Regions from separate parts of the Microbulbifer magnicolonia genome, predicted to be linked through region 1. Evidence: predicted binding sites of a transcription regulator. Region 1 holds the regulator's gene; each other region holds the start of a gene.
The links. Region 1 encodes LexA, which represses DNA repair genes until DNA is damaged. Its sites were predicted from a motif close to ACTGTNTNTANANACAGT; they were not measured.
Positions count from the first base shown of each region.

Region 2: RRF64_RS16800 (DNA polymerase II) is a predicted target of LexA. The motif match lies at 1,813-1,830, and genes of this name have one in related genera.
Region 3: imuA (translesion DNA synthesis-associated protein ImuA) is a predicted target of LexA. The motif match lies at 3,802-3,819, and genes of this name have one in related genera.
Region 4: RRF64_RS04475 (YebG family protein) is a predicted target of LexA. The motif match lies at 2,859-2,876, and genes of this name have one in related genera.

Region 1 is NZ_JAYEFD010000001.1:345,579-350,618, reverse strand. It holds gene nagZ (beta-N-acetylhexosaminidase) at 1-827, opposite strand, end outside; gene RRF64_RS01560 (TetR/AcrR family transcriptional regulator) at 1,005-1,637, opposite strand; gene RRF64_RS01555 (DUF6763 family protein) at 1,845-2,162, shown strand; gene RRF64_RS01550 (LOG family protein) at 2,191-2,829, opposite strand; gene lexA (transcriptional repressor LexA) at 2,997-3,602, shown strand; gene RRF64_RS01540 (hypothetical protein) at 3,704-3,961, opposite strand; gene RRF64_RS01535 (DUF6586 family protein) at 4,072-4,563, opposite strand; gene topA (type I DNA topoisomerase) at 4,750-5,040, opposite strand, start outside.
Region 2 is NZ_JAYEFD010000004.1:112,995-118,034, forward strand. It holds gene RRF64_RS16785 (protein-disulfide reductase DsbD family protein) at 1-890, opposite strand, end outside; gene RRF64_RS16790 (hypothetical protein) at 1,021-1,158, opposite strand; gene RRF64_RS16795 (ATP-binding protein) at 1,148-1,591, opposite strand; gene RRF64_RS16800 (DNA polymerase II) at 1,865-4,273, shown strand; gene tsaA (tRNA (N6-threonylcarbamoyladenosine(37)-N6)-methyltransferase TrmO) at 4,215-4,895, opposite strand.
Region 3 is NZ_JAYEFD010000001.1:1,491,328-1,496,367, forward strand. It holds gene RRF64_RS06550 (alpha/beta fold hydrolase) at 1-2, opposite strand, end outside; gene RRF64_RS06555 (TetR/AcrR family transcriptional regulator) at 183-827, opposite strand; gene RRF64_RS06560 (DUF3820 family protein) at 847-1,062, opposite strand; gene RRF64_RS06565 (hypothetical protein) at 1,313-1,504, shown strand; gene RRF64_RS06570 (hypothetical protein) at 1,553-1,738, opposite strand; gene RRF64_RS06575 (BaiN/RdsA family NAD(P)/FAD-dependent oxidoreductase) at 1,821-3,029, opposite strand; gene dcd (dCTP deaminase) at 3,077-3,646, opposite strand; gene imuA (translesion DNA synthesis-associated protein ImuA) at 3,869-4,576, shown strand; gene RRF64_RS06590 (Y-family DNA polymerase) at 4,936-5,040, shown strand, end outside.
Region 4 is NZ_JAYEFD010000001.1:1,014,669-1,019,708, forward strand. It holds gene RRF64_RS04450 (RNA polymerase sigma factor) at 1-21, opposite strand, end outside; gene RRF64_RS04455 (DUF6249 domain-containing protein) at 46-870, opposite strand; gene RRF64_RS04460 (hypothetical protein) at 925-1,212, opposite strand; gene RRF64_RS04465 (DUF924 family protein) at 1,411-2,013, shown strand; gene RRF64_RS04470 (LysE family translocator) at 2,013-2,630, shown strand; gene RRF64_RS04475 (YebG family protein) at 3,098-3,400, shown strand; gene RRF64_RS04480 (MAPEG family protein) at 3,528-3,917, opposite strand; gene RRF64_RS04485 (amidohydrolase family protein) at 4,054-5,040, opposite strand, start outside.

The sequences.
Region 1 (5,040 bases):
CCCATATCGCAACCGGCGTCCATGGCTGCCCTGATCCGGTCGCCATAGCCGCCGGCCGCACCGGCGCCTTCCATGGAGAGGTCATCGCTGAAAATCACTCCGTCGAACCCCAGCCGGCCGCGCAAGATCTCCTGCAGCCAGTAGCGGGAAAAACCCACGGGCTGGCTGTCGACCTGCACGAAACGGATGTGCGCCGGCATCACCGCATCCAGCTCGCCCGCGGCGATACATTCGATGAATGGCAGCGCGTCGGAAGCCATCACCGCCTCCAGCTCGCGCTCATCCTCGGGCAGCTCTTCGTGGCTGTCCTCGAGTACGTGGCCGTGCCCGGGAAAGTGCTTGCCGGTAGTCGCCATTCCCGCTTCATGCATGCCCCGCATAAACGGGCGCACCCGCGCGGACACACCCGCTGGATCGGCGCAGAAACTGCGATCGCCGACAATGCGGCAGTGCTGATCGTCCGCATCCAGCACCGGGGCAAAACTGAAGTCGATACCGACCGCCAGCAGCTCCGCCGCCAGTAACCAGCCGACATCCTGCAGCCGCTCCTTATCCGCCTTCGCACACAGTGCCTGCATCGACGGCAGCCGGGTGAACTCGTCGCGGAAGCGCTGCACCCTGCCGCCCTCCTGATCGACCGCCAGCAGGATGTCGGGGCGCTCTTCGCGAATCGCCGCGACCAGTTCCTGAAGCTGCGCGCGATCGCGAAAGTTACGCGCAAAGAATATCAGTGCCCCCACCAGCGGATGCCGCAGCAGTTCGCGGTCCTCCCCGGTAAGTTCCTGTCCCTCGATATCGATCATTACCGGGCCGAGCAGTGCAGACATGGGAGTTACTCCTTAATACGGAATGATGAATGCGGAATGCGGAATGCGCGGGCTGATTCCTTGTCATCGGGACGGCCATCGGCCGCGGCCATGCAGTCCAGGCGCCTATCGGCCTGTTCGCGGCCAACGGCCGCTCCTATGGCACTCCGTCGCTCGCGAGTCCGCATTCCGCATTCCTCATTCCGCATTGACTTTAAGCATTGCCGCCGCCGCGGGCACCAGTCGCTCCAGGGTTTCGGGCAAGGTGCTCTGGGCGCCAAAATCCTCTCTCAGGATAGCCTCGATCGCATCATAGCTCGACATCGTAAAGATGGTCGCGCCGAGCATAAAGTAGAGACGCCAGTAGAAGGTCACCGGATCCAGTCCCGGCAATGCCTGGGCGAGCAGACCGGCAAAGCGGCGATAGCTGTTTCCGTACCGGGATACTATAAAGCGCCGCAGGTGGCCCTGGTACTGCGTGTAGGCAAGCCCCAGCAACCGCATGAAGCGCTGCGGGTCCCTGCCCTGTTCGGCGAGACTGCCCATCCCTACCCGGTACAGACTCTCGAGCAGATCCTCCACCGTTAAAGCGCCGCCAGCGGCGGCACGCCGATCCAGCTCGCGGGCCAACGCATCGGTAAAAGGCGTCAAAAAGCGCTCGAATACCGCCTGAATCAGTTCTTTTTTCGATCCGAAGTGGTAATTTACAGCGGCCAGGTTGACGCCGGCGGTACTGGTAATGGTGCGCAGGGAAGTTTCGGTAAAACCGCGTTCCGCAAACAGCACTTCCGCCGCATCCAGAATTCGACTGACAGTATCCGTCTGGCTCATAGAGTTCAAACCACCATTTAAAACAGTTGTTTAGCACTGGCCAGATTAGCACATTTCGCGCCAACCGCTGATGCCGTTGCCGCGGGGCGGCCCTCCCGGGGCTTAGCGCAAAGACAAGTCGCAGTCGGAGAGCGCCGCAGCAAGCGCTCTGGGAGAAATCCGGGCCATACACTAGATTGAGAGGAAAACAACAGGGGGCAAACTGCCATGGCACATTTGCAACCGGAGATCGGCAACTGGTTTGAAGACCTGGACAGCGGCCAGCTGTTCGAGGTGGTGGCCATTGACGAGCTGCAGCAGACGGTGGAGGTTCAGTACCTCGACGGCACTCTGGACGAGTTCGAGCTCGATCACTGGCAGAGCTTGCCGGTGATCGGCGCCGCACCGCCCGAGGACGCCAATATCGCCTACGGCCTGAGTGTGACTGAACAGGACTCCAGTGCAAGCGGGGTGGATTTCTATCTCAACCCGCTGGATACGGTGGAAGGCGAGAGTTTTATCGGCACCGATGAATCTCCCTTTTAAATGCGCAGGGAAATAGCGCAGAGACGCCCTACTCCCTCTCCTTGATGTACTCGATGATCACCTCCGCGGCCTCATCCACGGTATCGACGATGCGGAAAAGGTCGAGATCGGAGGCATCGATGCAGCCCCGTTCGAGCACCGTGTCCACCAACCAGTCGTGCAAGCCGGACCAATAGCGCTTACCCACCAGTACAATCGGAAAACGTCGCACCTTATGTGTCTGCACCAGTGTCAGCGCCTCGAACAACTCATCGAGCGTACCGTAACCCCCCGGCAGCCCGACGAAACCCACCGCATGTTTTACGAACATAAACTTGCGCACAAAAAAGTAGCGAAAGTGCAGGCTGATATCCTGGTAGGGGTTGGCCTTCTGTTCGAATGGCAGCTCGATATTGAGCCCTATGGAGGCGCCCGGCTGCGGGTAGGCGCCGCGATTGCAGGCTTCCATCAATCCCGGACCGCCCCCGGTAATCACCGAAATACCTTCCGCGGCCAGTAACTCGCCCAACCTGACGCCCTGCCGGTATTCCGGGCTGTCTTCCGGGAAACGCGCGCTGCCAAAAACGGTGACGGCGCCACTGAGCGCGATCAGGCGCTCGATGCCATCCACCAGTTCGGACTGAATGCGCAGTACGCGCCAGGCCTCGGGCATTTTCGCGTCTAGCATTATTATTCCCTCGTTGTCGCGTAATTCTACGAGCTCTTCTTCGCTTTATTCCTTCCCCTTCAATGTAGCAGTGATTTGCGACATCACTGCGAGCATTGCGCGACCTCGAAATCTGTATATAATCCCAGCAACTGTATATAAATACAGAAACAGACCAGGTAACCCCTATGACCAATCTCACTGCACGCCAGGCCCAGGTACTGGAACTGATCAAAGTCTATCTGGACGAAACCGGCTACCCGCCCACCCGGGCGGAGATTGCTCAGGAACTGGGTTTCCGCTCGCCCAACGCGGCAGAGGAGCACCTGAAGGCACTGGCGCGCAAGGGGGCCATTGAAATGGTCGCCGGGGCATCGCGGGGCATCCGCATCCCGGACCACCAGACCGGCCTGCCGATTGTCGGCCGGGTGGCCGCGGGCAATCCGATCCTGGCGGAGGAAAATATCGAGGACTACTGCAATCTGCCCGCGGACTTCTTCCACCCGCCGGCGGATTACCTGCTGCGGGTACACGGCATGAGCATGCGCGATGCCGGCATTCTCGACGGCGACCTGCTGGCGGTACAGAAAACCGATCAGGTGCGCAATGGCCAGATCGTCGTGGCGCGCATCGAGGATGAGGTGACGGTCAAGCGATTCCGGCGCAAAGGCAACCAGGCCACGGTACAGCTACTGCCGGAAAACGACGATTTCGACGTGATTCAAGTGGATATGCGGGATAAGAGTTTCGCGATCGAAGGACTGGCGGTGGGCGTGATTCGCCAGAGCCCCTGACCGCAGGCGCGGCTTTTTCGCACTGGATTTGCAGGAGCGGCGACCGCCAGGGATGGCGGTCGCCGCTCCTACATTGTTCTATTTGGCTGCGTATTGATCGATTAGTGCACCGTGTGATTGATCGGCAACAGCTCGTCGTCTTCGTCCAGATAACCCGGCTCCAGATCGTCTATATTCTGCACAGCTTCGATGCCGGCCTCCAGCATGGCGCGCGCAATCGCAACCTTGTGATCGCGCAGGAACTGCAGACTCTCCGCTGAAAAGTGGATGCGCACCAGCGGGTCCTCCTTGTGGCCGGCGCGGCGCAGTGCCACATCACCATTGGCCAGCTCGATAATTTCAAAGGTCTCGGAGGACATTCGCTTCTCCCTTCGCAGCACATCAGTTTGCGCGCAGTGTACCACAGGCATCCCGGGAGTTTCAGCGCTGCACTTGGCCGGCGGCGCTCGGGAAATGCGAAGGCGGCCCGCTACCACTCTTCCGACTGAGCGCGCTGACGTCGCACCAGCTCATTGAGGGCAGAGTGCCAGTCGCGCAATAAATCATCAGTGAGCTGCACCGGACCGGGTGCGGAAAGATTCTGTGCCGGGATCAGGTTGGCGGATTCGCGTTTGCGATCAGTTTCGCCGGAAAAACTCCACAGCTGCACCCATGAGCTCTGCAATCCCGCGAGCCAGCTATCGGGGTCCGCGGCCAGCCCCTCCAGCTCCGCCGCCTCACTGCTGGTTTTGCCGAATGCGCGAGCGCGCTCGCCCAGCGCCTGGGCGGATTCCGGCTCCGCGTTCAGCTGCAGCTGGAAGGCCAACTCCGCGAGGAAGGCGCGATAGGCCCGCCACAACTGGAACACGGCCGCCTCCTGTAACGCGGCGCGCTGCAGGGGTGCGCCGCCACCCGCCTGCAGTAACAGCTCGCTCTTGCGCAGTGCCGAGGCGACAGAGCCGGTATAGGGATTAGCCCGCATTTGTCGCAATCCTCCTACTGCGGCGGCCCAACAGCACGCCCTGATTGGTTTTCACTCGGTCGGAGCCGAGGCGTCGGACCGGCTCGACATACGGCAAGTATGCCTGCGCGCTCCTCCATTAGCGACAGCCAGTCATGCCGTACTCTGGAACCGCCTCGCTACGGACGATTGTGACAAGTGCGGGCTTCATTTGCGTTTCGCCGCCGCCTTCTTGCGCACCGGCTTGCGCTTGGCTGTGCTGGTCTTGCTGCCGGCATCGATCTGCCACTTGCCGTCGCGGTAGAAAGCCCGCCAACCGGTGGCCTTGCCCTCTTCCTCGGACTGCACATACTGTTCCTGGGTCTTGCGGCTGAAGCGGACCACGGTATCGCGCCCCTGGTCATCTTCCGTCGGCGCAGAGAACAGGAAGCTGTACTTCGGATCAATTTCGCTCTGGTGCGGCAGCAATTCCTTCACCAGCGGTGCGCGGGTCTCGCG
Region 2 (5,040 bases), on a different contig from region 1:
AGGATCACGCCGCCGGCGAACGCGGCGAGTACCAGCAGCCACAGCGCCTGCGCCGGCTGCGCCGGCGGAGCGGCACCGATCGCAACTGAATCCAGCTGCCAGGCGCGCGCGCCATCACTGATAACGAAATCTGTTGCCGCAGTGAGAGGTGCGCCGGGCACGCGGGAGAAGGTGTAGACAGTGCGATTGCCTTCGCTGACAAGCTGCGGTTCGGCCGCGGTGAGCAGTTCGCCATCCAGAGGAAATACCTGCGGTGGGGCGGTAACGCGTTGGTCCCGGCGCTCGAGCGCGAGCAGGAACTGCTCGCCGCCGGATTCCGTCAGAGAAACGGTGCGCCAGGGGCTCTGCTCCGGCGGCTGCGGCACGCGCGCCCGGAACCGGTCCCGCAATTGGCGATCGGACGGCGGCCAGCTCGCCACCTCGCCAACGGGGCGCGCCAACTTCATGGTGCCGAAACCGGGGATGCAGTCGACCTTGCACACCAGCCATTCGAGATTTACATCGAGTGATACCTGCTCCGCATCGGCGGCGGGCGTCACATCGAACAGATAGGCGACATCGCCCTCGTAGCCGAGATTGGTCAGGTGCTCGATCGGCAGGCGCACCGGAAATGGCCACTGTATCGCGCCGATCCCGGCGCCGCTGGCGCTGATATCGAACCGCGGCGCCGCGCCCGAATCGCCCGCGTTGCGCCAGTACACATGCCAGCCCGGATCCACCTCGAAGTGGAAACCGATCGTCTCGGCCTCGCCGCGGGCAAAAGAATCCGGCGCCAGCCAGCGCACGCGCACATGGTCACCACTGGCGCTGTCCTGGGCGAAAGATACCCCGGCAACCGCCGCCATTATCGAGCCCACCAGGATCGCAACCAGGCGCTTAAATAAGGACACTGCAGCACTCTCCCTGCGGAATTTCCCCCTATGCCCGCGCCCACTGTTCCGCTGGGCACTGGCTACCGGGCTGCTATTTACTACGGATACGCCATTCAATCGGATTCCCGGGGTTCCTGCAAATCCATCGCTACTGACGCCGGTCTCCTGTCAAGCTGGTGAAGCAGCGTCCGGCAAGCCGGGCCACAATCAAGATATCCGGCAGTACGCAGTGATCGTCAGCGGTTTCAAACACGCGTATTTTTCTGTCGAGCTCATCAAATTTCATGCCAGGCTTCCACCCGGTACCGCCCCTCTTTCAGGGTCACACGGTAGAGCTGATCAAACCCTTCCGCCAACGCCGGTAATTCAAGCTTGCGACAGGTTGCTCTGATGCCAGCCTCGGGAACGCGGTCTCTCCCCTGCCGCCGGGAATTGCTTTCCAGGCAGTCCTCCAGGCTTGCGGCGAAATAGTAGCCCACCACCTCGAAGCGGTGGTTCTTGAACCCGGCGACATATTTTTGCCGGTCCTTTCTGGTGGGGTTGGTGTTATCGATCACCACCGGCTGCTTGGACTCGAGGCAGGCGTCAAACAGGATCTTCTCCCGGTGCCTGGTCTTCAACATATCCAGGTTGAGCCGGATATGCGTCTTGTAGAAGTGCTCCAGGTAGAAGGTCGATTTTCCGCTGGCCTGCAATCCGATAAAAATAATACCTTTCACGAATCAACTCCCGAGTCATGTCGCCGCACGCCGCGCCTGGGCAAGGGCATCGGCGGACGGCATACAGGGTTTGATGTCGAGTACCGCGGTACGGGGGCGCACGCTGGCCGGCGGCCGGATGAAACTGAAAATGGGCATGACTCACCATTAACCTCCGTGGATTATTCACTGGAGGTTAGATGCCAGGGGCGATTCTTGTCGTCACTTGGGTGGTGCTGGTATCTGTAGATTTATCCAGTAAAATGACGCAAAGCCACCACCCAAGACAGCCTCTTGCCACAAGGATTTCTCCTCAGCCGCCACAGCTTTGATCAGGGCGACAGCACCTGCATCCACTACTGGCTGACCACGCCCCAGGGCCCCGCCAAGCTGGTCATCGAGGGAGAGCAGCCCGTCTTTATGGTGAGGGTGGCAGATCGGGCCCAGGTGGCCGAGGCCCTGGCCGGCGTGCCCTACGATTGGCAGCAGCCGGGCTTTCAGACCTTTGGCCGCGAGGAAGCGGCCGTGCTGTATTTTCCCACCATCGATGCCCACCGTCGGGGCCAGACCCTGCTGCAAAATCGCGGTATCCAGGTGTTCGAAGGGGATTTTCGTCTGCACGACCGCTATCTGATGGAGCGCTTTGCCCGCGGTGGCCTCTACTTCGAGGGCCGGGCCCAGGCCAAAGACGGCTATACGGAGTATCGCCAGGTGCGCCTCAAGGGCGCGGAGGTGCAGCCGGATTTCAACGTGGTGTCCCTGGATGTGGAGTGCTCCGGCCAGGGCGAGCTGTATTCCATCGGCCTCTATGGCCACGGCGTGGCAGAGGTGCTGATGGTGGGCCAGCCCCAGAGCGCCGATACTGCCATTGACTGGGTGGCTGACGAGCGGGCCCTGCTCGAGGCCCTGGAGGCCAGGATCCAATGCCTGGATCCGGACATCATCATCGGCTGGTCCGTGGTGGACTTTGATTTCCGGCTGCTGTTGAAAAGGGCCGAGCGCCACGGCCTGCGCCTGAAGCTTGGCCGCGGTGGCGCGGATGCCCGCTGGCGGGATGGCCGGGAAGGCGGCCAGGGCTTTGTGACCCTGCCGGGCCGGGTGGTACTGGACGGTATCGACGGCCTGAAGAGCGCCACCTACAACTTCGAGAGTTTCAGCCTGGAGTTCGTGGCCCAGAACCTGCTGGGCAGGGGCAAGGACACCGAAGACGTGGACAACCGCCTTGCGGCGATCGAGCACGACTTTCGCCACAACAAGCCCAAGCTGGCCGCCTACAACCTGGAAGACTGCCGTCTGGTCTGGGACATCTTCCAGCACGCCCGGCTGCTGGATTACCTGCGCCTTAGAGCCCAGCTCACCGGCCTGGAGCTGGATCGCAGCGGCGGCTCTGTGGCGGCCTTCACCAACCTCTATCTGCCCAAACTGCACCGCAGCCGCTTTGTGGCCCCCAACCTGCCCGCCGACGGCGGCCTGGCCAGCCCCGGCGGCTATGTGATGGACTCCCGACCGGGCCTCTACGACAACGTGCTGGTGCTGGATTTCAAGAGCCTGTATCCGAGCATTATCCGCACCTTCAAGATCGATCCAATGGGCTTGGTTGAGGGATTGTCCGAGGGTCTGGTGGACGACGATGCCATCCCCGGTTTTCGCGGCGCGCGCTTTTCCCGTGACAGGCACTTCCTGCCGGACATCATTGCCGATCTCTGGGCGCAGCGGGACATCGCCAAGCGGGAGCAGGACGCCGCCCGCTCCCAAGCCATCAAGATCATCATGAACTCCTTCTACGGGGTGCTGGGCTCGGGGGGCTGCCGTTTCTACGACACGCGCCTGGCCAGCTCCATCACCCTGCGCGGCCATGAGATCATGCAGCAGACCGCCCGCTGGATTGAGGAGCTGGGGCACCAGGTGATCTACGGCGATACCGATTCCACCTTTGTCTGGCTGAGCGGCCGCCCCAGCCCCGACGAGGCGGATGCCACCGGCAAGGCCCTGGCCGCCGAGATCAACGCGCGCTGGCGGCACAAGCTCAGAGAGGAGCTGGCGCTGAACTGCCTGCTGGAGCTGGAATTCGAAACCCATTACCGGCGCTTCTTGATGCCCACCATTCGCGGCTCGGAGGCGGGCTCCAAGAAGCGCTATGCGGGCCTGGTGGTGCAAGGGGGAGAGGAAAAGCTGGTATTCAAGGGTCTGGAAACGGTGCGCAGCGACTGGACCGCCCTGGCCAAGCAGTTCCAGACCCGGCTCTACGCCATGGTGTTTCGGGGCGAGGATCCGTCCGAATATATCCGCGAGACGGTGGCGAAGACCCGGGCCGGGGATATGGACGAGCAGCTCGTGTACCGCAAGCGGCTCAGGCGCAGGCTGGAGCAATACGTAAAAAACGTGCCGCCCCATGTGCGGGCGGCGCGACAGGCCGATGAACTCCGCCGCCAGCGGGGCCTGGCGCCCCGCTACCAGAACAAGGGCTGGATCCGCTATGTGATCACCCTCAATGGCCCGGAGCCCGTGGAGCATCGCCAGTCGCCCATCGACTACCAGCACTACATCGACAAGCAGTTCAAACCGGTGGCCGAGGCCATATTGCCCTTCGTAGCGCTGGATTTCGACAACCTGGTGGATGGCCAGCTGGGCCTGTTCGAAGCCGTTACTCCAGCCCCACAACCTCGAGCGCGGCCGAGGAAAGGTAGCGCCAGCGCAGATTGAATCCGCACAGCTGCATGCCGTAAATGCGATCCGGGTCAGGCAGCTGGTATGCGGGCTTGGGATCCTGGGCCAGCACCTGTTCAATCAGCAGCGGCAGGTCCGTGCCCCAGTCATCGCGATAGGCGGCAGCCTGCTCGCGAATATGATCGGGAATCAACACGTTAATCGGCGCCGGCGGCGCGCCGGCAAATGCGCTCTGAGCATCGTCGAGTGCGTCGGCGTAGGGAATATAGGGTTTGATATCCAGCACCGGGGTGCCGTCCACCAGATCGGCGCCGCCGACAATCAGCTCGACCTTCGGTTTGGTGCGCACTTCCAGCAGACGCACCACCGACAGGCCGATATTGTTGGGGCGAAATGGCGAACGGGTGGCGAGAACACCGAGTTTCCTGTTGCCGCCGAGACGCGGCGGGCGCACCTTGGCGGACCACTGGCCGGCAGCCTGGTGGAACTGGAAAATCACCCAGATATGCGTGTTTTCCTCCAGGCCGGCCACCGCGTCGGGCGTATCCAGCGGCGGCAGCAGTTCAATCGCCGCACGGCTGGCGTCCGCCAGCAGCGGCTGGCGGGGAACGCCGAACTTCTCGCCAAAGCAGGAGCGCACGCGCGCGATGGGGGTCATTTGGAATGATGATTGCGGAATGCGGAATGCGGAATACGCGGGCCAACGTATTGCCAAATGGCAGGGCTCTTGGCCGCGAAAGCGCTGCAACTGAAGCCGCGGAATCGATCGCGGCCAACGGCCGCTCCTACAGCGTTTCTTTCTA
Region 3 (5,040 bases), 1.1 Mb from region 1:
ATCGATTACACCTCTCACCTTATCGCTGTTTTTCTTGTCTTTCTTATTTGCTCGGGTCGGCCGAACACGAATCGGAATTTCTATTCCGTATTTTTGGCAATACTAGACCCCGGCCGCAGCGCGCGCAAGGGCTTTTCCATGGAGTGGTGGAAATCGGTGTCGCTTCTGCAGAAGGTATCGAATCAGTAACAGTCGGCCGGGGCCTGCAGGTAGCACAGCAACAGGCGACCCAGCTCCCTGCGCAGTTCCGCCTGCGGCAGGCCGCCGAGGCTGCCGGTGACTATGTACTGGTTCATTACCCCCAGCATCATATGGACACCGGCCGGTATTGCCAGCTCCGGCTTGGCGTGGTTGATCTGATCCACGAAGGGCCGCAGGCATTCCAGCGCTGTCGTGGAGACATGGTTGTTCAGCTGGTGCACCTTGTCGCGGAAGTCGGCGCTGCGCGAGGCGCGCAGGATCAGTGCCCGCAGCACGCCGCGGTGGCCGGCATAGATGCCCACATAGGAATCCACCAGCAGTTGTACGCACTGGGCCAGGTCGGTGCACTCGCCGCCCGCCTCGCCCAGGGATTCCGCGGTGGTGGCCACCTGCCGCATAAAGCGCTGCAACAGCAGCAGCGACAGTGTGTCCTTGTCGCCCAACAGGCGGTAGAAGCTGCCCACAGAGGAATCCGCCAGTCGGGCTATCTCCGCCACGCTGGCCTCCTCGAAGCGGTTCTCCGCCAGCAGTTGCTCGCCGGCGGCCAGCAGGCGCTCGAGGGCCTGCTGGCTGCGCACTTGATTGGGAACCGGCAGTTCCACCAGAGTGAAGTCGGGTTTTGACATGGTCAGTTTGTGGACCTTTTCAGGGGTTCCTTAAGGGTTTAATCAGGCCTTCCAGGCCCTCTATTTTTATCTCCAGGGTCAGCGCCATCAACCGCCCCAACCGGCCCGCGGGAAATTCTTTCTTCGCAAACCAGAGCAGATACTCCTCAGGCAGATCGATCAGCGCGCGTCCGGCGTATTTCCCAAACGGCATTGGTGTGCGCGCTATATCCAGCAGATCCTGTTTTTCAAACATGGCGATTCTTTCGGTATTAGTGAGCCGCAGCTTAACCGACTGCGACGCCGGGCATAAGCCGAGACATGAATTTGTCGCCCCCAACGCGCCACCCTAGACTGGCTTCGACACAGGCCGGCGAAATGATAAGCCGTGCTCGCCATACCTCAATCGAGTAGTGACAGAGGTGTCTATGCGTATTCAAGCGATTAAACATACAGGCCTGGCGGCTATCCTGACTGCCGGCCTTCTGAGTCAGGGCTGTGCCAATATGAGTGACACAGACCGCCGTATCGGCACCGGGGTCGGTATCGGCGCAGTCACCGGGGCCCTGATCAGCGGCGGCCGCCCGGCAGGTACTGCGGCAGGCGCCGTTCTCGGCGGTGTTGGAGGCTGGCTCTACGACCGCAACCAGAAGCGCTACTACTACTACGACCGCCACGGCCGTCGGGTTTACCGCTAGTGCCTGTGGGGTGCAGGGTGAGTCCGGTTGCGGGCTCACCCCCGTTTTTTACAGCAACTCGGTCTTAGTTTTTCCACAGCGCTGGCAGCGGTATTCTGTCACGAGCTTGCCCTGCTTCACGTCGAACTTGCGCTCGGTAACCACCACCCACTTGTGAAAACCATCGCGGCACAGGCTGCTGCCCTTGAATTTCTGCCAGGCAGTTTTGCGTTTGAACGGAAGCACATCGCCCATTTCTTCAAGTCTCCATGTGGGAGCCTGCCCTGCAGGCGATTCTTTGCAGGGCGCGCGCGGCACCCCCCTGCTTCAACAGCCACTAAACCACTTCACCGGCCGCGTGGCCCGATGCCCAGGCCCACTGGAAATTGTATCCGCCCAGCCAGCCGGTCACGTCCAGTACCTCGCCGATAAAGTAGAGCCCCGGCTGCGTCTTGCACTCCATGGTGCGCGAGGAGATGCCGTCGGTAGCCACGCCACCCAGTGTCACCTCCGCGGTGCGGTAGCCCTCGGTACCGGCGGGCACCAGTTGCCAGGTCTGCAGCCTGCGGCCTATTTCCGCCAGCTCGATCTCGCCGTACTGCTTCAGCGGCCGGCTGTCGATATCCTGCCGCTGCAGAAAATGCTGTACCAGCTTCTTGCTCCAGACTTCCGCCAGCGCACTGTGCAGATAGCTGTCCGGATTCTGTGCGCGCCGCTGCTGCAGCCACCCGGCCAGGTCGCGCCCCGGCGCCAGGTCGAACTCCACCGTCTGCCCCTCGCGCCAGTGGCTGGAAATCTGCAGTACCGCCGGCCCGCTGAGACCGCGGTGGGTAAACAGCATCTGCTCGTGGAAACTGCCCTCGCCGCAGCTGGCGGTCACCGCCAGGGCACTGCCGGGCAGCTCCTGCTGCCGCTCCAGCTGGCGCCGGTGCTGGGTAAAGGGCACCAGCGCCGCGCGGGTGGGAATAATATTCAGGCCGAACTGGCGCGCGATCTCGTAGCCCAATCCCGTCGCCCCCATGGTCGGAATCGACAGGCCGCCGGTGGCGATCACCAGGGATTCGCAGCGTACCTGCCCCAGAGAAGTGTCGACCAGAAAACCCTGCTCCAGCGGCGCTATGGCCTCGACGCTGCAGCGGGTGCGGATCTGTGCCTTCGCCGCGCGGCACTCCGCCAGCAGCAGGTCGACGATATCCTTGGACTTGTTGTCGCAGAACAGCTGGCCGAGGGTCTTCTCGTGGTACGGGATCCCGTGCTTCTCCACCAGCGCAATAAAGTCCCACTGCGTGAAGCGGGCCAGGGCCGATTTGCAGAAGTGCGGATTCTCGCCGTAGAAATTTTCAGGCGAAGTGTACAGGTTGGTGAAATTGCAGCGACCGCCGCCGGACATCAGGATTTTCTTGCCGACCTTGTTGGCGTGGTCCAGCGCCAGCACGCTGCGCCCGCGCTGCCCTGCAGTAGCCGCGCACATCAGCCCCGCCGCGCCGGCGCCGACAATCAGTACATCGACGCGTTCGGGCAGCTGGCTGGGAGAAGTTTCTGTCATGGCGGGGATTGTGGCCGCTCGCGCGGCCCCGGAAACTGGCGCGGGGATCAGGCCCGCGGCAGGGTGACGCCGCGCTGGCCCTGGTACTTGCCGCCGCGATCCGCGTAGGAAACATCGCAGACTTCGTCGGACTCGAAGAACAGCATCTGCGCCACGCCCTCGTTGGCGTAGATCTTCGCCGGCAGGTTGGTGGTGTTGGAGAATTCCAGGGTCACATGCCCTTCCCACTCCGGCTCCAGCGGGGTCACATTGACGATGATGCCGCAGCGCGCGTAGGTGGACTTGCCCAGGCAGATGGTCAGCACCGAGCGCGGAATGCGGAAGTACTCGACCGTGCGCGCCAGGGCGAAGGAGTTCGGCGGAATAATGCAGTATTCCCCTTCCACGTCGACAAAGCTGTTCTCGTCGAAGGTCTTCGGATCCACGGTGGCGGAGTGCACATTGGTGAAGATCTTGAACTCACGGGCACAGCGCACGTCGTAGCCGTAGCTGGAGGTGCCGTAGGAGATCAGCCGCTCGCCGTTGCCATTCTGGCGCACCTGGCCCGGCTCGAACGGCTCGATCATGCCGTGCTGCTCGGCCATACGGCGAATCCACTTGTCGGACTTGATACTCACTCCGCTCCCCCTGGGTATTTTCAAAACTGGTCGACTGTTTATCGTGGTCGATAAGGAGCCGAATCATAGCCGTTTTGCGCTGTGCAAAAAAGTGCCAATCGAATCAATGCCCTCTTGTTGCACTGAATCAACTACTGTATAAATCACCAGTATTAACTGTACAGACATACAGTCGCCGCCTGGAGAGGGCGGCCGCGAGGCTGATAAAGAGGGCCAAAAACCGTGAGCAACGCAGAAAACCTATTGCAAAACAATCAGTTAGCCGACCAGTCCAAGCACCAGCGGCTGAGCCGGCTGCTCGCCAGGCCGGATATCTGGCAGGCCGCCAACGAACACAAGCGCCAGCGCGGCGGCATCGCCACCGGCTACGCCAGCCTGGACGCCCTGCTCGCCGGCCGCGGCTGGCCCCGCGGCGCCACCACCGAACTGCTGGTCAACCAATCCGGCATCGGCGAGATATCCCTGCTGCTGCCGGCCCTGGCAGAACTCAGCCAGCGCGAACAGATGCTGGTGCTGGTGAACCCGCCCTTCATTCCCTACGCCCCGGCGCTGGCCAGCGCCGGCGTGCAGCTGGAGAAGCTGCTGATACTGCACCCGCGCGGACAGAAGGACGAACTCTGGGCGATAGAACAGTCCCTGCAGTCCGGCTGCTGCGGCGCCCTGCTCAGCTGGCAGCCTCGCCAGGCACCGGCAGACAAGGATCTGCGCCGCCTGCAGCTCGCCGCCCGCGAGGGCGACTGCCTGCACTTCCACTTCCGCCCCCAGTCCTGCGCCGCCAGCCCCTCCCCGGCCAGCCTGCGCCTGAGTCTCGGCAGTGACGGCGAACAATTAGCTGTACAGCTGCTGAAACAACTGGGCGGCCAGTCCGGCCAGCGCCTGCACCTGGCCCGCAGCGCCGACCTCACCCGCCGCGACCGGCCGCTGCATTGAAGGAAAAGAACTCGGGACTGACGTAGGGTGCGCCGTGCGCACCACCCCGCGCAGCGGTGCGCACCCTACAAAACGCAGCAGCCCCGGGATCGCGGAGCTGTCCTAAGCGCTGAAGGCTGCAGCTCCGCCAGGTGGCACAGCCGCCCCTGGGACAAATCGGCAGGATTGCCGATTTGGACGCCGAAGGCGCCCGCGAAGCGGGTGAGCGCCATGGATGGCGCGAATCACCGCCGAGCCCCAGCTCGGCAAGCGGGCCACAGGCCCGCCCTTGTAGGAGCGGCGGGGCGGCCATCCGCCCACGGCCGCGATCGATCTATCCAAATAGTGGTGTGCAATAGGCAACAAACGGAACCCCAACCATGCTCTGGCTCTGCATCCAATTCCCCAAACTCCCGCTGGAAGTCCTCACCCGCGCCCAGCGCGACGGCACCCAGGCCCACGCCCAGGCCGTGGTGGAACAACAG
Region 4 (5,040 bases), 670 kb from region 1:
ATCCTCGTCATTGAGGTCCATAAACCGCTGTCCCCTATCCCCTAATTACTGGGCCGGCTTGTTATCCAGTTTCCAGTTGACAAAGCGGGCGACACCGATAAACAGCGGTATCAGGCCGAGGCTGCCGACTTCGGGGCCGGCGGCGGCGGTGAGCCAGATAAAGATGGCGAGACCCACCGCAATCAGGGTAAAGCCGCGGTCCTTCATATTGCGGGGAGACTCCCCCTCCATCGCATCCAGCAGTTCCGGCGGGATATCGCGGCCCTCGGCTACCATGCGGTTGATGTTGTCCATCAGCAGCTGCTTCTTGCGGTAGCTGTTACGGGTCACCAGCCACACGATCAGTATCGGGGTGCCGAACACCGCCAGGATCGAGATGATAGGTACCAGAAGAGCCGCACCGGCGAACGGAAAATCACTTTCACTGTCATGGCGATAGTGGCCACCAGAAGGATCCAGGTCACCGGAGATGCCGATATTGATGTTCTTCGGCACGCTGTCGAGCGCCTCCTCCACGATCAGCCCCTTCTCGTTGAGGATGCCCTTGTTCTCCAACCGCTCGATGATCCGCCGGCTCAGGGCGCCGCCGAACTCCTCACCGAGGTCCACCTGCACCTCACTGCGGTCGCCGTGTTCATCCCGGGTCCTGATGCGCAGGACACCGTTCTCGTCGCGGGTGATGCGCACCTGCTTCTCGACCTGTTCCGACTGCGGAGCCTCGGGGGCCTGCGGGGCGGCCGGCGGCTTGGGCGGCACCGGCATCTCGGTGGGAGTTTCCTGGGCCCAGCTGCCGGCGACGCTCAGCGCCGCCACCAGGGCAAGCAGCCAGCGGGCGCCGGCCCGCACAGGGTGAATGTTTCTCGCTCTCATTTTGTGCTCTCGACTAGTGCTTTATTCCAATAATGCCGCAAAACGCGACAACTCTCACATAACAGTCAGGCGCCCGCCTGAATAGGGGCTCGGCGAGCCGCCGTGCGCCGGATTCTCTTCGGCGATGCGCACCGGGTAGCGGGCTTCACCGCTGTCCTCCCGGGCCTTGTCCCGACACTCTTCCAGCTTGCGCGAAAAGGCCTCTTCGGTCTTCTGCGTCAGCTGCTGCTGTACTTCCGCCAGCGGCAGTTTCAGCTCGGCCGCGCCGGCCTCCAGTGCGCCCAGCATCATTGCCAGGGCGGCGTAGAATTGTACCTTCTTAAGTGTTCCTGCGGTTACCATGGTCTCCTCCAGGGTGAATTTCCTTGTACAGCCTAAAGACCACCCCAGCGCGGCGTTTGGATGCAGTGCCGCACAAAAATTTGCCATGCGCTCAGCGAACAGCCGGCCGGGCCCAGCCAAAGGCCCGCGGGAGATCGAACTGGACCCCTGCAGGGAAAAGTCGCAATAATCCCCTCGACACCGATGGAATAGCAGAAGATGCCGGAACCCAAAGAGATACTCACCTTCTGGTTCGGCCGGCCGCAACTGGACGCGGCGCCGGACGACAGGCACCGCCAGCGCTGGTTTGCCGGCGGCGAGGACTTCGATCGTAAGATCGACGAATACTTCAGCTCCACTGTGGAGGCGGCCCTGGACGGCGAGCTCGCGTCCTGGCGCCAGTCGCTCGAGGGGGAGATGGCGCTGGTCCTGCTCTGTGACCAGTTCACCCGCAATATCTATCGCTATACCAGCCGCGCCTATGCCGGCGACCCGCTGGCGCTCGAGATTGCGCTGGCAGTCATCGAGCGGGGGGACGACCTGGAAATGGGCCTCTACCAGCGCGCCTTCCTCGGCATGCCGCTGGAACACAGTGAACTGCCGGCAATTCAGCAGCGCTCGGTGGACTACTTCAACCGGCTGCGCATGGACTACCTGAACGGCGCCGAGGGCGCGGCCCAGGCCGAGAACTTCTACCAGTACGCTCTCGCCCACCGCGAGGTGATCGACGAGTTCGGCCGCTACCCGCATCGCAATGCGGCCCTGGGGCGCGAATCGACGCCGGCAGAACAGAAGTGGCTGGATCAGGGAGGGGGCTTCTGATGGATCTGCTCAGCTGGATGTCCCTGGCCGGTATCTGCGCCCTCGGCGCCATGTCCCCCGGTCCGAGCCTGTTGATTGTGCTGCGCAGCGCCGCCTCGGGGCTGCGCCAGGGCCTCGCCTGCGCCCTGGCCCACGGCGCCGCCGTGGCCATCTATGCCGGTATCACCGCCTTCGGCCTGGCGGTGCTGATTACCCGCTCGCCGCTGCTATTCAGCGTACTGCAATGGGCCGGGGCGGCGATGCTGGTGTACCTGGGCTGGAAGGCTCTGCGCGCACCGGCACCCAACGCCGATGCGGCCAGGATTCCGGCGCCGCAGCAATCCGTCGGCCGCTCGGCGATGCAGGGGTTCGGCATCGCCTTCTTCAATCCAAAAATCGCGGTCTTCTTCACCGCCCTGTTCAGCCAGTTTGTCGCCGAACATCAGGCCCTCGCCACCAAACTCGGCATGGCCGCCCTGGCCGCCGGTATCGATGCCGGCTGGTACTGCCTGATAGCGCTCGCCGTCTACGCCGGCCGCAATCGCAGCTGGGTGAGCAGATCGGTCGGCCACCGGATGCAACAGCTGTTTGGCGTGCTGCTGATCGGCCTGGCGGCGCGGCTGGTACTGAGCATTTAGCCCGACCATTTCACATTTCTGCTGCGCAAAAAAAAATGGCCCGCTCTGCGGGCCTTAAACGTCTTACTGCGGGGTCGGAGCTGACTGTCCAATTGGGGGGTAGGAAGACAGTCAACTGCCACACTCATTATGACAGCCCGGGCGACCCCGCGCCGACCTGCCACCGCAACCTCGACTCCATTTGTCGCAACTCCGACTCCGACATTCGCGTTCCACCCCGCCATTGACACTGAACACTTATACAGATACTGTACAAACATACAAGTCTAGTCTCCGTACAGCAATAGAACCTACTGCGAGCGATCTGAGTACGCCATCTGCACCCTACAAGGTGTAGTTATTTAGGCTCAGCTAAACGCCAACACCTTGTAACGCACAGCTGACGCACTCAGATCGCTCTCGCTACGGCCCTATTGCTGCACGGAGACTAGCTATCAAACGCCGCAAAAAATAACCGGAGGCACAACATGGCCGTAGTAGCTGTTTGGAAATGCGATAGAGACGGAGCAATGTTCGACAACAAAAAAGACGCCGAAGAACACGACAAGATGCTGGAACTGGCCGCCAATATCACCGCGCTGATTGAGCGCCATATCGACGGCATTTCCGAGCAGGCCGGAGAAGAGATCGGCCTGCTGCTGGCCAAGCGCCGCGACGACCTGGCCAAAGCCTGCAAAGGCAGGCCGGAAGTGCTGCTGGAAGAGACAGAGGCCGAAGTTCAGCAGGAAGCGGACGACGACCGCGTCACCCCTTTCGCCGCGAACCAGTAATTCTCAAGGTTTAGTTTTTCAGGTTTCCATCCCTGTACTTGCCGCCCGGCTCTGCGCCGGGCTTTTTTTTGCACTGTCCTTGTAGGAGCGGCCGCTCCAGGAATTCACGGCGCCTTCGGCCCTACGATTAAATCAATGCGAAACCTATATCGATGACAGCCAGTATCAGAATCACCGTCCAGCTGATTGCCGTACCCCAGAAGCGCCCCGGATGATAGCCGCCCTTCGCCACAGTAAGACCAATGGCATGCATCAAACGCCCCAGCAGAAACAAACCGCCGAGAATATACAGCCACAACGCGGCGAGGCCGCCGAGCTCCGCAATCACCATCAAAATTAACGCGATCGGAATATTCTCGACGGCATTGGCATGCACCCGCACCCGCACCTCGTTTTCCCGCCGCTCTCCACTGCCGAGCCCGATTTTTTCGGTGCGGCGAAACTGCACCACCCGAAACGCCAGCACAATGATCAGGATCGCGTATAGGCCCGCGTAGAGCGCCGTTACATTAGTCATCTATTTGTCTCCTGCCAGTAACATCATCTCGTAGAGTGCACAAACTGAATGCTGGTTTTGTCCATTGTGGGAGCCTGCCCTGCAGGCGATTGAATTTGCCCGCAGGGATGGCAGCTGGCTTCCCAACCAGACGGCCCTAGAATTTGTAACCGAAACCATGGCCCTGTTCGGGCTTCAGGTAGCGGTCGCGCAGGCGGGTCGAGCGGGTGACCAGCGACTGGGATTTGCCGTCAATCAGTACCTGCTCGGGATAACTGGTGACCTCCAGCGGATCGCCGCTCCACACCACGATATCCGCCACCGCACCCGGCTGGAGGCTGCCGCCGTCGATGCCGAAGATCTCGGCCACGTTGGCGCTGATGGACTTGAGGCCCTCCTCGTAGGGCAGCCCGCTGGCCACCGCATTGCCGGCAGACTGACGCGCGAGGTACACGTTGTGGGTCGAGGCGTACTCCGGCCCACTGATCGCCACGGTGACACCGGCCTTGGTCATCAGCGCGGCATTGTCCAGGCGCGCGCCCAGACTGGAGAAGGAATTCGGCAGGTTGTTGATTGCATCGATCACCACCGGCACCCCGGCGGCGGCGAGCTGATCAGCCACCATCCAGCCCTCGGCCGCACCCAGGATCACCAGCTTCAGGTCGTATTTCTTCGCCAGCTCGATGGTCCAGAGGATGTCGCTGGCGCGATCGGCGGTGACCAATAATGGCTGCTTGCCGTCGATCAGCAGTTGCAGCGCCTCCAGGTCGGCAATGCTGTGGTTCAGCTCGCGCCAGTCGCCGCGGCGAATCGCCTCCTTGTTGCCACGATACTCGCGCGCCTCCTCGAGTGCGTTCTCGATCTTGGCGTAGGCGCTGGCTCGGCTGCCGCCGGCCAGCTGCCCGCCGGCCTCGCCCAGATAGGCCTTCTGCGCCAGGTCCCTGGCCACCACGCTGTCGAAATCGCCATTCAGCTTGATCGCGAAACTGCGCCCGGCAAACACGCGCTGCGGGTTGCCGACGCTGTCGCCCCAGAGGCTGATACCCGGGAACACCAGCGCGCGGGTGACGCCGCCGGCGCGGTTGAACGGGATCAGGGTGGACTTGGGATTGTAGGCGGGCAGCGGATCGAAGGCGCTGCCGAT